3 linked regions of the Pseudorhodoplanes sinuspersici genome follow. The protein of the gene in region 3 interacts with the protein of the main gene of each other region in a pairwise test. Links are inferred from orthologs where the notes say so. Each region holds a gene or a part of one and is shown on either strand. Other genes may lie near its edges. The genes, in order: hfq, nusG and rho.

Region 1 (3,867 bases), 3.1 Mb from region 3 along the record:
ACAAGGCGTATTCGAATTTGGCGATGTCGTGCAGTCGATCACCGAAAAGCTGATCCGGCGGCATCCGCATGTTTTCGGCGATACGCGGCATCTGACGCCCGATGAAGTCAAAGGTCTGTGGGACAAGATCAAGGCCGAGGAAAAGGCTGCGCGACGGCAGCGGCGTGGTGGTGCTGATGAGGACGCGGGCGCCCTCGCCGGCATTCCGTCCGGTTTACCGGCGCTGACGCGTGCATTGAAGCTGCAGCAGAAGGCATCGAAAGTCGGCTTCGACTGGAATGATCCGCGTGCCGTGCTCGACAAGATCAAGGAAGAGACCGCGGAAATCGAACGCGCATTGGATGCAGCCGACAATGCGGCGGCGGCTGATGAAATCGGCGATCTGATGTTCGCGCTGGTCAATCTGGCACGCCATCTCGACATCGATGCCGATACGTCCTTGCGTGGCACTAATGCGAAGTTTGAACGCCGCTTCGCCGCGATCGAGGCCGCGCTGGCGCGGATCGGCAGGACGCCGTCAGAAGCGACTTTGGCCGAAATGGACGCGCTCTGGGACGAGGCCAAAAACGACGAAAGACCGGCCAGTGAAAACCGTCATCAGGAGGCGGATGCAACCTCGCTGAAACGTGCCCGCACCTGACCGGCCTTGGCCGGATCGGCCCGCACGCTGATCGCAATCTTGCCCTCGTCCAAAACGGATTTCCGGATCACTTCCGTATTGCGATGGAGCCATGACAGGCCGGCGCCATCCGACCCGTCGAGCAGGAGTTCGAGGACGATGCGCGTTTCGGATAACCGTTCTTCGATCGCCGCCAACAGCGTATCGATGCCCTCGCCGGTCAAGGCCGACACCAGCACCGGATGATGATCCGGCGCGATACGCGCCGCGGCATTCTCCAGGCCAGCGCGATCATCGGGGGCAAGCTGGTCGATCTTGTTCCAGACTTCAATCACGCGATCGCGCCGCTCATCGTCGATGCCGAGCGCTTTCAAGACGTCTTGCACATCCTGCATCTGGGCGTCGCTGTCTTCATGCGAAACGTCGCGCACATGCAGGATCACGTCGGCCTCGACGACTTCTTCGAGCGTCGCACGGAACGCAGCCACCAGCATGGTCGGCAGCTCGGAAATGAAGCCGACGGTATCGGACAAAATCACCTTGGCGCCATGCGGAAGTTCGATCGCGCGCAATGTCGGATCGAGCGTCGCAAACAGCATGTCGGCTTCGAGCACTTGCGCGCGCGTCATGCGGTTGAACAGCGTCGATTTGCCGGCGTTGGTGTAGCCCACCAACGCGACGATGGGATATGGCACGCGCCGCCGGCTCTCCCGATGCAGCTTGCGCCGTTTCTTGACCTTTTCCAATTCGGCTTCGATGCGCGCAATGCGCTCCTCGATCATGCGCCGGTCGGCTTCGATCTGCGTTTCGCCTGGGCCGCCGAGGAAGCCGAAACCGCCGCGTTGCCGTTCAAGATGCGTCCATGAGCGCACCAGCCGGCTCTTCTGATAGGTCAGATGCGCAAGCTCGACCTGCAGCACGCCCTCCTTCGTCTGGGCGCGCTTGCCGAAGATTTCCAGGATCAGGCCGGTGCGATCCAGCACCTTGGCCGACCACGCTTTCTCAAGGTTACGCTGCTGTACCGGCGACAATGCGCAATCCATGATGACGAGATCGACCTCGCGCGCCTTGATCAGGCCCGCAAGCTCGTCGACCTTGCCCTTGCCGATATAGGTCGCAGGCCGGATCTCGCTCAGCGAGACGATCCCGGTCTCAACCACATCGAGGTCGATGGCGAGCGCAAGGCCGGCAGCCTCCTCGATCCGCGCCTGGGGCGATCGCTCGGCGCGAAGCGCACGTGACGAATGACTGCGCAGATAGGGGCCGACCACCAGCGCACGCCCAGTGGTGCCCGAACGATCCGGGCTCAGGCGGTCGGAAGCTGAATCGCGTTTACGCGGCTGCAACTAGCCTTTTTCTCCTGCGCCCTCTTCCGCACCCTCGAAAAGCTGGACCGGATGGCCCGGCATGATGGTGGAGATGGCGTGTTTGTAGACAAGCTGCGAATGCCCATCCCGTCGCAGCAACACACAAAAGTTGTCGAACCATGTGACAACGCCCTGCAGCTTCACGCCGTTCACCAAAAATATCGTGAGCGGAATTTTGGCCTTGCGGACGTGGTTGAGGAAGGTGTCCTGGAGATTTTGAGTTCGTTCGGCTGCCATGGCCGTGCTTTCCATTTTCTTGCCCGCAGCTCCCGATGCCGCGAGACGTTTCTGCTAGATGATCAGTTTAGAGTGATTGCCAAGTATCATTGTCCCTCGTTCTTCTTACCCAACGAGGACTTGGGGCGATGCATTAGATGGCACGGCGGGATTCCGCGCAAGCCCAACTTGCACGCTGGTCAAAGCCTTAGCGCGGCGAATTGTCAGGATTCCTCCGCAAAGCGGTGGAAATCGCGGCGCAGGGCGGTCGCCAGCAGGCCGGGTGCACCATTACCGATCGGCCGGCCGTCGATCCTGACCACCGGCATCACGGCCTGGCTCGCCGAGGTGATGAACGCCTCCCGGGCGCCCTGAGCTTCCTCGACCGTGAAGGCCCTCTCCGTCAGTGTCAGGCCCTCCGATTTCAGAACCTCGAGCAGGACCGTGCGGGTGATGCCCTTCAGGATCGTCCGGTCGGCCTTCCGGGTCACCACCTCGTTGTCCCCCGTCACGATCCAGGCGTTCGAGGACGAGCCTTCGGTCACCGTACCGTCGGCAGCGACAAACCACGCTTCGCGAGCGCCCTGCTCTCGCGCCTGCTGTTTCGCCATGACGTTCGGCAGCAGTGCGATTGATTTGATGTCGACCCGGTCCCAGCGATTGTCCGGCAGTGTGATGACCGCGATGCCGTCTGCGGCGAGCCGCTCGGTCTTCTCCGGGTCGATACGGTTTGCTGTGACCACCAAGGCGGGTTTCGTCCCGGCCGGCGGGAAAGCATGGTCTCGTTTGGCGACACCGCGTGTGATTTGCAGATAGACGATACCGTCGCGGACACCGTTTCGCCGGACCACCTCGTGCAGCACGATGCTGAGCGCCGACAGTGGCATCGGCAGCGGAATTCGCAATTCACTTAAAGAACGCAACAGCCGTTCCATGTGGCGGCGTTCATCGATGAGGTGGCCACCCCTCACCTCGCAGACTTCGTAGACGCCGTCGGCGAACTGATAGCCGCGATCCTCGATATGAACCGCAGCTTCGCTCCGCGGCAGGTAGCGACCGTTGACATAGGCGATGCGTGACACGGGCGTTTCTCTTGAGTTGTTTTCCGTGCTGCGATCAGCCAATCCCCAGCGCCTTCAGCTTGCGATGCAGTGCCGAGCGCTCCATGCCCACGAATTCGGCGGTCCGTGAAATGTTGCCGCCGAAGCGGCTGATTTGCGCAACGAGGTATTCTCGCTCGAACATCTCGCGCGCCTCACGCAGCGGCAAGCTCATCAACTGCTCGCCGCCATTGCCGTTCGGCATCGACGGTACCATCGAGCCGACATCCTGCGGCAGCATGCTGGAATTGATCACCGCGTTCGGATCGCCGCCGGCGAGAATCATCAGGCGTTCGACGTTGTTGCGGAGCTGGCGCACGTTGCCGGGCCAGTCATGCGATTGTAATACCGCCATCGCGTCATCGCCCATCGTGCGTTTGGGCAAGCCGGTGGCGAGCGAAATCTGCTCCATGAAATAATCGACCAGCAGCGGGATATCCTCGCGCCGTTCGGCCAGCGGCGGCACGCGGATCGGCACGACCGACAGCCGATGGTAGAGATCCTCGCGGAAATTGCCCGCCGCGATCTCCGCTTCGAGATTGCGAGCGGTCGAAGAGATAACGCG
Region 2 (3,802 bases), 2.7 Mb from region 3 along the record:
GCCCCATCGTCGAGGACAGCGACACCTTCTGCACGAAGGTGCCCTTGGCGCCTGCCGGCTTGGCCTTCTGCACCGCATCGGCGAACGCCTTGATGTTCGCAACCAGTGCGTCGGCTGTGAAAGAGGCCTTGCCGACGCCGGCCTGAACGATGCCGGCCTTCTCGACGCGGAATTCGACCGAGCCGCCCTTGGCACCCTTCACCGCATTGGCGATGTCCATGGTCACGGTGCCGACCTTCGGATTCGGCATCATGCCGCGCGGGCCGAGCACCTTACCGAGACGGCCGACCAGCGGCATCATGTCGGGGGTCGCAATACAACGATCGAAATCGATCTCGCCGTTGTTGACCTTCTCGAACAGGTCTTCGGCACCGACGACATCGGCACCGGCCGCCTTGGCCTCGTCCGCCTTGGCACCGCGTGCGAACACACCGACGCGTTGCGTACGGCCCGAGCCGCTCGGCAGCGTGACGACGCCACGCACCATCTGATCGGCGTGACGCGGATCGACGCCGAGATTCATCGCCACTTCGATGGTCTCGTCGAACTTCGCCTTGGCGCGGTCCTTGATCATCTTCACCGCTTCGTCGAGCGCATAGAGCTTGTCGCGATCGATGCCTTCGCGGATCTTCTTGGCGCGCTTGCCTTCAAAAGCCATGATCAGCCTCCCACCACGTCGATGCCCATCGAACGGGCGGAGCCTGCGATCATCTTGGCCGCAGCCTCGACGGTGTCGCAGTTCAGGTCCTTCATCTTCTGCTCGGCGATTTCGTTGATCTGGGCCTGCGTGATCTTGCCGGCCTTGTCACGACCCGGGGCCTTCGACCCCTTGTCGATCTTCGCCGCCTTCTTGATGAAGTAGGACACGGGCGCCTGCTTCATTTCGAAGGTGAAGGACCGGTCCTGATACACCGTGATGGTGACCGGGATCGGCATGTTCTTTTCGAGCTTGGCAGTCTGCGCGTTGAATGCCTTGCAGAATTCCATGATGTTCAGACCGCGCTGGCCAAGCGCGGGACCGATCGGCGGCGACGGATTGGCGGCGCCGGCCGGCACTTGCAATTTTACATAGCCGGTAATTTTCTTTGCCATGTACTACTCCTGTGATGTGAGCCGTTGCCGGCCCGGTTCAGGTGCCGTGGTGCAGCTCTTGGACGGTTGGCGGCCGTCCTCACCTCCCACGGCTCTTCTTCTTCGTCAGGGCCGGACTGAGGCCGGCGCCAACGCAGAAATCTTAAACCTTCTCCACCTGCCCGAATTCGAGTTCGACAGGCGTTGCGCGACCGAAGATCGACACCGCGACTTTCACGCGCGCACGATCCTCGTCCACTTCTTCGACGGTGCCGTTGAATGACGCGAACGGACCATCGGAGACACGCACCTGCTCGCCCACTTCGAACGAAACCGACGGCTTCGGACGGTCAATGCCTTCCTGCACCTGCTGCAGCAGACGGCCGGCTTCGGCCTCGGAGATCGGCATCGGCTTGTTGTCGGCGCCGAGAAAGCCCGTGACCTTCGGCGTATTCTTGATCAGGTGATAAGCCTCGTCGGTCAGGTCGACCTTCACCAGCACATAACCCGGAAAGAACTTGCGCTCGGTATCGACCTTGCGGCCGCGGCGCACCTCGGTGACCTTTTCCTTCGGGACCAGCACTTCCTCGAAATGCTCGGTCAGGCCGCGCTGCTTGGCCTGCTCGCGAATGGATTCGGCGACCTTGTTCTCGAAATTCGAATAGGCGTGAACGATGTACCAGCGCTTGGCCATGTCTCTTATTCTTCCAAAGTCTTTTCGGTCCGGGGTCTTGTGACGTCTCTATTCAACGGCGACAGTCAGCGCACCATGTTCAAAATCGTCGTAATGAGTAGCCGGATCGCCTGATCGGCCAGCAGGAAGAAAATCGACGACACCGCAACCATGACAAACACCATCGCGGTGGTGATGGCGGTCTCGCGGCGCGACGGCCAGGTGACCTTCTCGGTCTCGGCGCGTACCTGCTGCAGAAACTTGAACGGACTGAACTTCGCCATCGATCTTGCCGGTGCTCAAACGAGCCGTCTTGTCGCCCGATCCTTGTTCTTAAGGAACGAGCCACATCCGGCCCTTGTTTTGGGATGCCCTTCGCCGCGGATGTCCGTCACCGGGCCGCTGAAGCGAAGCCGTGTAAGTACTGCGAAAGCCGTCGGAAATCAAGGTTGTCCTGCCAGCCGTCGCAACTGGCAGGAGTGGAGGGACTCGAACCCCCAACCCCCGGTTTTGGAGACCGGTGCTCTAGCCAGTTGAGCTACACTCCTCCAAACGGCTGCGGCGGACCATTCGGCCCGCCGCCAGACCGATATGCCTTATGGATGGGCGGTTTGCAAGAGCGGGAAACGGCGAAAAGCCCCTCCCTTACGTCTTCAGCAGCCAACCCCGATATTGCTCGGCAAAGCCCTTCACCACCCTCTCGCCGGGTGAGTTGGCGGCATCGTAAGCCGCCTGAACGATCGCCCCAGCCCATCCATTCAGGGCCTGAACGACGTGGACCATTTTCGGATAAGCGACGATGACCGCACCCGTTTTCGCATCAACCAACGTGACGTCAGCAACCATATGGTAGTTACCGCCGACAACGATCCGCTGGACGGCGCTGGATAACATGAAGCCGTGCACGGTGACTTCGGCACGGACCGGCCGATTTCCATTGAAGGTGCCAGCGAGGTTTTGCTGCATCGCGCCTTTGATACGTGCCGCCAAATGATCACGCGTCCATTGTTTCGCCTCCTCCGTTTCGGTGGCGGCATTTAGCTCGTAGTTCGGAACATTTCGGCCGGCGAGATACTCGTTAATCCCGTCATATCCGACGATGCTAGCTTCCGGCGGCACAACAACGCGAACCTCAGCAAGCTTGAAACTCTGCAGATCCGACCCTGACAGCGAATGCTGGTTCGTGGTCACGCATCCACTGACAGCCCAGGCAAGGCTCATCACCGCAATAAATCGCAGAAACATACTGTAAAATCCCCACAACCCTACCGTCCTCCATGCCACAACTCCAAGGAGAAGCTCAATCATAGCCACGATTTAACGGGGCCAGACGGATCGGAGACGTTGAAAAATTCCACACCTTCGGCACGGTCTTTGCTCTATTGGCCAAAATAGCACACCGGGACCTGTGGAGGCCGCCTTGACACTCGCAACCATCGCATTTCGTGCCGCTTTTTTGAGCATTCTCGCCCTGGGCAGCGCCTCGATTGCTCGCGCCGATGCGCTGGACGACATCATGAAGGCCAAAGTGATCAAGGTGGCCGTCCCCCAGGATTTCGCCCCGTTCGGCTCGGCGGGGCCGGACCTCAAGCCGGTCGGCTATGACATCGACATGGCCAATCTGATCGGCAAGGAACTTGGGGTCAAAACCGAGATCATCGCCGTCACCAGCGCCAACCGGATCCCCTATCTGCAAACCAAGAAAGCCCACATCGTCATTTCCAGCCTCGGCAAGAATCCCGAGCGCGAGAAGGTGATCGATTTCTCCGAGGCCTATGCGCCATTCTTCTCCGGCGTCTACGGCACCAAAGAAATTGCGGCAACCAAGGTCGAGGACCTCGCCGGCAAGACCATCGGCGCGACGCGCGGCGCGATCGAGGAACAGGAAATCTCCAAGACCGCTCCTGCGGGGACGACGGTCAAGCGTTACGAAGATAACAATGCCACCATCTCGGCCTTTATTTCCGGACAGGTCGACCTGATCGCCACCGGCAATACCGTGGCGGCATCGATCGCGGACAAATCAAAGGCGCGGCCGCCGGTGCTGAAATTCGTGAT
Region 3 (3,922 bases):
TGCCCGCGAAGCCTGCCGCATTGTCGGCTGGGACGATGCGCGGCTCGCCGCCACGGCATTCACCGACGATGGCATGGCCGCGATCGCGCGGACGCCGGCAGACGTCGTTATCGAAGCAACCGGCAATCCGGCTGTCGGCATTCGCCATGCGCGCGCTGCGATCGCCGCAGGCCGGCACATTGTCATGGTCAATGTCGAAGCGGATGTGCTTGCCGGTCCGCTGCTGGCGGAGGAAGCGCGATCAGCAGGTGTCGTCTATTCACTCGCCTATGGCGATCAGCCTGCACTCACCGCTGAAATGGTGGATTGGGCGCGTGCGACCGGCTTTCGTGTCATCGCCGCCGGCAAAGGCACGAAGTATCTGCCGGCCTATCACGATGTGACGCCGGACGATGTGTGGGGACATTACGGACTGACGCCGCAGGAGGCGCAGGCGGCCGGCATGAATCCGCAAATGTTCAATTCGTTTCTCGACGGCACCAAATCGGCAATCGAGATGGCGGCGATTGCGAATGCAACGGGGCTCGATGTGCCCGAATGCGGATTGGCGTTTCCGCCTTGCGGCGTCGATGATCTTCCACATGTGCTGCGGCCACGCAGCGACGGGGGTATTCTCGACAAACCGGGCGTAGTGGAAGTGGTGTCGTCGCTGGAGCGCGACGGACGTCCGGTGTTCCGCGACCTGCGCTGGGGTGTCTATGTCGTTCTGGAAGCGCCGAACGATTATGCCGCCGCCTGCTTCCGCCAATACGGTCTGAAGACCGATGCATCGGGCCGTTATGCGGCGATGTACAAGCCGTATCACCTGATCGGGCTTGAGCTGAACATCTCGGTGCTGTCGGCGGCCTTGCGCGGCGAGCCGACCGGTCAGCCGCTCGGCTTTCGCGGCGACGCCGTGGCCGTGGCCAAGCGCGATCTCAAGGCCGGCGAGATGCTTGACGGCGAGGGCGGCTACACCGTGTGGGGCCGGCTGATGCCGGCGGCGCAAAGCCTTAGCCTTGGCGCACTACCGATCGGCCTGGCGCACAAGGTGCGGCTGTCACGCGATGTTGCGCATGGCGACGTGTTGTCCTGGTCCGATGTCGAAATGGATGCGGCAAACGACACGGTGAAAACGCGACGCGCAATGGAAGCGCGATTTGCGGATGTGGCTCAACAGCACAAGCCAAAGCTTGGCGTTGCGTAATATTATTCTCTCCGCTCATTCCCGCCAACGCGGTCGCGCTTACGCGCGCCCGATGACAGGCTCCAGCAGGAATCCAGAAAAATGAATCCTGGGTCCCCGCTTTCGCGGGGACGAACGGAAAGAGAAACCTCACTCCAACAGCAATACTGTTTACAAAAAAGCCGGGCATGAGCCCGGCTTTCATATCCGAACGTGCGCCTTCGATCAGGTATTCATGCTCTCGAAGAACTCGGCGTTGTTCTTCGTGTTGCGCAGCTTGTCGAGCAGGAAGTCGATGGCGTCCATCGTCCCCATCGGATTGAGGATGCGGCGGAGGACGTACATCTTCTTGAGCTGCTGCGGATCGGTGAGCAGTTCTTCCTTGCGGGTGCCTGACCGTGTGATGTCCATCGCCGGGAAGGTGCGCTTGTCGGCGACCTTGCGGTCGAGGATGAGTTCGGAATTGCCGGTACCCTTGAACTCTTCGAAGATCACTTCGTCCATGCGCGAGCCGGTATCGATCAGCGCGGTGGCGATGATGGTCAGCGAGCCGCCTTCCTCGATGTTACGCGCGGCGCCGAAGAAACGCTTCGGACGCTGCAACGCATTGGCATCGACACCGCCGGTCAGCACCTTGCCGGATGACGGCACGACAGTGTTGTAGGCACGGCCGAGGCGGGTGATCGAATCCAGCAGGATCACGACGTCCCGGCCGTGTTCGACCAGGCGCTTGGCCTTTTCGATCACCATTTCGGCGACTTGAACGTGACGCGAGGCTGGTTCGTCGAAGGTCGAAGACACGACCTCGCCCTTCACCGAACGCTGCATGTCGGTGACTTCTTCCGGACGTTCGTCGATCAGCAGCACGATCAGATAGCATTCGGGATGATTGGCGGTAATGGCGTGCGCGATGTTCTGCAGCAGCACGGTCTTGCCGGTGCGCGGCGGCGCGACAACCAGCGCACGCTGGCCTTTGCCGATCGGCGCGACGATGTCGATGACGCGAGCCGACAGATCCTTCTTGGTCGGATCGTCATGTTCCATCTTCAGCCGCTCATTGGGATAGAGCGGCGTCAGGTTATCGAAGTTGATCTTGTGGCGCGCCTTGTCAGGGTCCTCGAAATTGATGGTCGAGACCTTGAGCAGGGCGAAATAGCGTTCGCCTTCCTTCGGCGAACGAATGTGGCCTTCCACCGTGTCGCCGGTGCGCAGACCGAAACGGCGGATCTGCGAGGGCGAAACGTAGATGTCATCGGGGCCGGGCAAATAATTCGCTTCCGGCGAACGGAGAAATCCAAAACCGTCGGAGAGCACCTCAACCACGCCTTCGCCGACGATGTCGACTTCACGGCTAGCGAGTTGCTTGAGGATCGCGAACATCAGCTCCTGCTTGCGCATGGTGCTGGCGTTTTCGATTTCCTGCTCTTCGGCAAAGGAGAGCAATTCAACGGGGGTTTTGGTCTTGAGGTCTTGAAGCTTCACTTCCCGCATAGGGGGTAGTCCTTGAATGAGGATCCACCGGCGCCAGACACAAATGTGAAAAAGCGGCGGCGGTTCTTAAGAGGAATTCGCAGGTCTTTGGCTGGGATAGCTTTGGCCGGAAAAGGCTCTGGCTGACGGGCTGGGTCCCGGCCGATGCTTGCGCCTTCCGGATAAACGAATGGCGCGACTGGCATCCGCCTGCGTTCGGGGGGATGGTTCAAAGATACGGAGAAGCTTTCGATTCCGCAAGTGGGGCGAGCAGCTCCGGTTAACCACTGTTGAAAATCTAGAGCCGTTCCGGCTTTGATGAAATCAAAGCCGGGACTCTAGCCTTTTGTTTCGACGCGTTTTCTTCACGCGAACCGGTGCTCGCTTCGCTCGAAAACGCTCTAAAACGGCTTGAGCACCACCAGGAGCACGATCCCGACCATCAGGACAGCAGGAACCTCATTGATAATCCTGTAGAATTTCTGGCTATGCTGGTTTTTATCCTGGGCGAATGCGCGCCAGAGTCGCACCAGCCAGCCGTGCAGTCCGGACAGGACGAGGACGAGGAGAAGCTTGGCGTGGAACCAGCCGGACTTTTCCCAACCGCCCAGCCAGACCAGCCACAGCCCGAAAATCCAGGTCGCGATCATGGCCGGATTGATGATCGCCTTCAGCAGCCGCCGTTCCATGACCTTGAAGGTCTCGGACTGCTTCGAACCGACCTCGGCCTCGCAGTGATAGACGAACAGCCGCGGCAGATAGAGCATGCCGGCCATCCAGGCGATGACCGAGATGATGTGGAAGGCTTTGATCCAGAGATAGAGCATTTTATCCCTCCCCCGCTGGGGGAGGGTGGCCGGCAACGCCGGCCGGGTGGGGGTCTTCCTTTAGGGCCAGTTCAATCATATCCAGAACGCCCGGTAGATTCCGATCCACATCGCTATTCCAGAAACGAAGGACACGAAAGCCTTCTCGGCTGTGAATGGCGTCGCACCGTAAATCTCTGGCGCGGTGCGTATCCAGATTATGTTGGCCACCATCGATTTCGATAATCAGCTTGTGACGAAGACAAACGAAATCAACAATGAACTCATGTCGCGGCGCTTGTCTCCTGAAATGAAATCCCTGCTTGCGCCATGAGCGGAGATGAACCCACAACTTCACCTCTTGTGGAGTCATTATCTTGCGCAAACGTCTGGCAATTTCGTTTGCCATATCCCCCACCCGGCGCGCTACGCGCGCCACCCTCCCCCGTTGGGGGAGGGATTACCCCCGCACCCTCTTCAG

Evidence for each region.
Region 1: the proteins of rho (region 3) and hfq interact in binary tests that used the Escherichia coli proteins (3 or more experiments, as listed by UniProt). The link is inferred for Pseudorhodoplanes sinuspersici from one-to-one orthologs.
Region 2: the proteins of rho (region 3) and nusG interact in binary tests that used the Escherichia coli proteins (3 or more experiments, as listed by UniProt). The link is inferred for Pseudorhodoplanes sinuspersici from one-to-one orthologs.

Annotation. Positions count from the first base shown.
Region 1 is NZ_CP021112.1:4,779,575-4,783,441, reverse strand. The notes cover bases 595-3,350. They hold hfq (RNA chaperone Hfq), read right to left. Parts: upstream 2,224-3,350; coding sequence 1,966-2,223; downstream 595-1,965. Other genes in these bases: ntrX (nitrogen assimilation response regulator NtrX), read right to left, coding at 3,319-3,350; CAK95_RS23270 (D-amino-acid transaminase), read right to left, coding at 2,427-3,284; hflX (GTPase HflX), read right to left, coding at 598-1,965; mazG (nucleoside triphosphate pyrophosphohydrolase), read left to right, coding at 595-640. In the rest of the region: more of mazG, read left to right, coding at 1-594; more of ntrX, read right to left, coding at 3,351-3,867. UniProt on the Escherichia coli protein: RNA chaperone that binds small regulatory RNA (sRNAs) and mRNAs to facilitate mRNA translational regulation in response to envelope stress, environmental stress and changes in metabolite concentrations.
Region 2 is NZ_CP021112.1:4,363,182-4,366,983, reverse strand. What follows is about bases 1-2,691. They hold nusG (transcription termination/antitermination protein NusG), read right to left. Parts: upstream 1,766-2,691; coding sequence 1,235-1,765; downstream 1-1,234. Other genes in these bases: CAK95_RS21155 (DUF6778 family protein), read right to left, coding at 2,390-2,691; secE (preprotein translocase subunit SecE), read right to left, coding at 1,831-2,028; rplK (50S ribosomal protein L11), read right to left, coding at 661-1,092; rplA (50S ribosomal protein L1), read right to left, coding at 1-658. Outside these bases: more of CAK95_RS21155, read right to left, coding at 2,692-3,052; CAK95_RS21150 (transporter substrate-binding domain-containing protein), read left to right, coding at 3,180-3,802. UniProt on the Escherichia coli protein: Part of the processive rRNA transcription and antitermination complex (rrnTAC). The complex forms an RNA-chaperone ring around the RNA exit tunnel of RNA polymerase (RNAP).
Region 3 is NZ_CP021112.1:1,633,882-1,637,803, reverse strand. The notes cover bases 524-3,334. They hold rho (transcription termination factor Rho), read right to left. Parts: upstream 2,657-3,334; coding sequence 1,391-2,656; downstream 524-1,390. Other genes in these bases: hemJ (protoporphyrinogen oxidase HemJ), read right to left, coding at 3,037-3,334; CAK95_RS08095 (NAD(P)H-dependent oxidoreductase), read left to right, coding at 524-1,186. Outside these bases: more of CAK95_RS08095, read left to right, coding at 1-523; more of hemJ, read right to left, coding at 3,335-3,462; CAK95_RS08080 (endonuclease domain-containing protein), read right to left, coding at 3,464-3,850; hemE (uroporphyrinogen decarboxylase), read right to left, coding at 3,902-3,922. UniProt on the Escherichia coli protein: Facilitates transcription termination by a mechanism that involves Rho binding to the nascent RNA, activation of Rho's RNA-dependent ATPase activity, and release of the mRNA from the DNA template.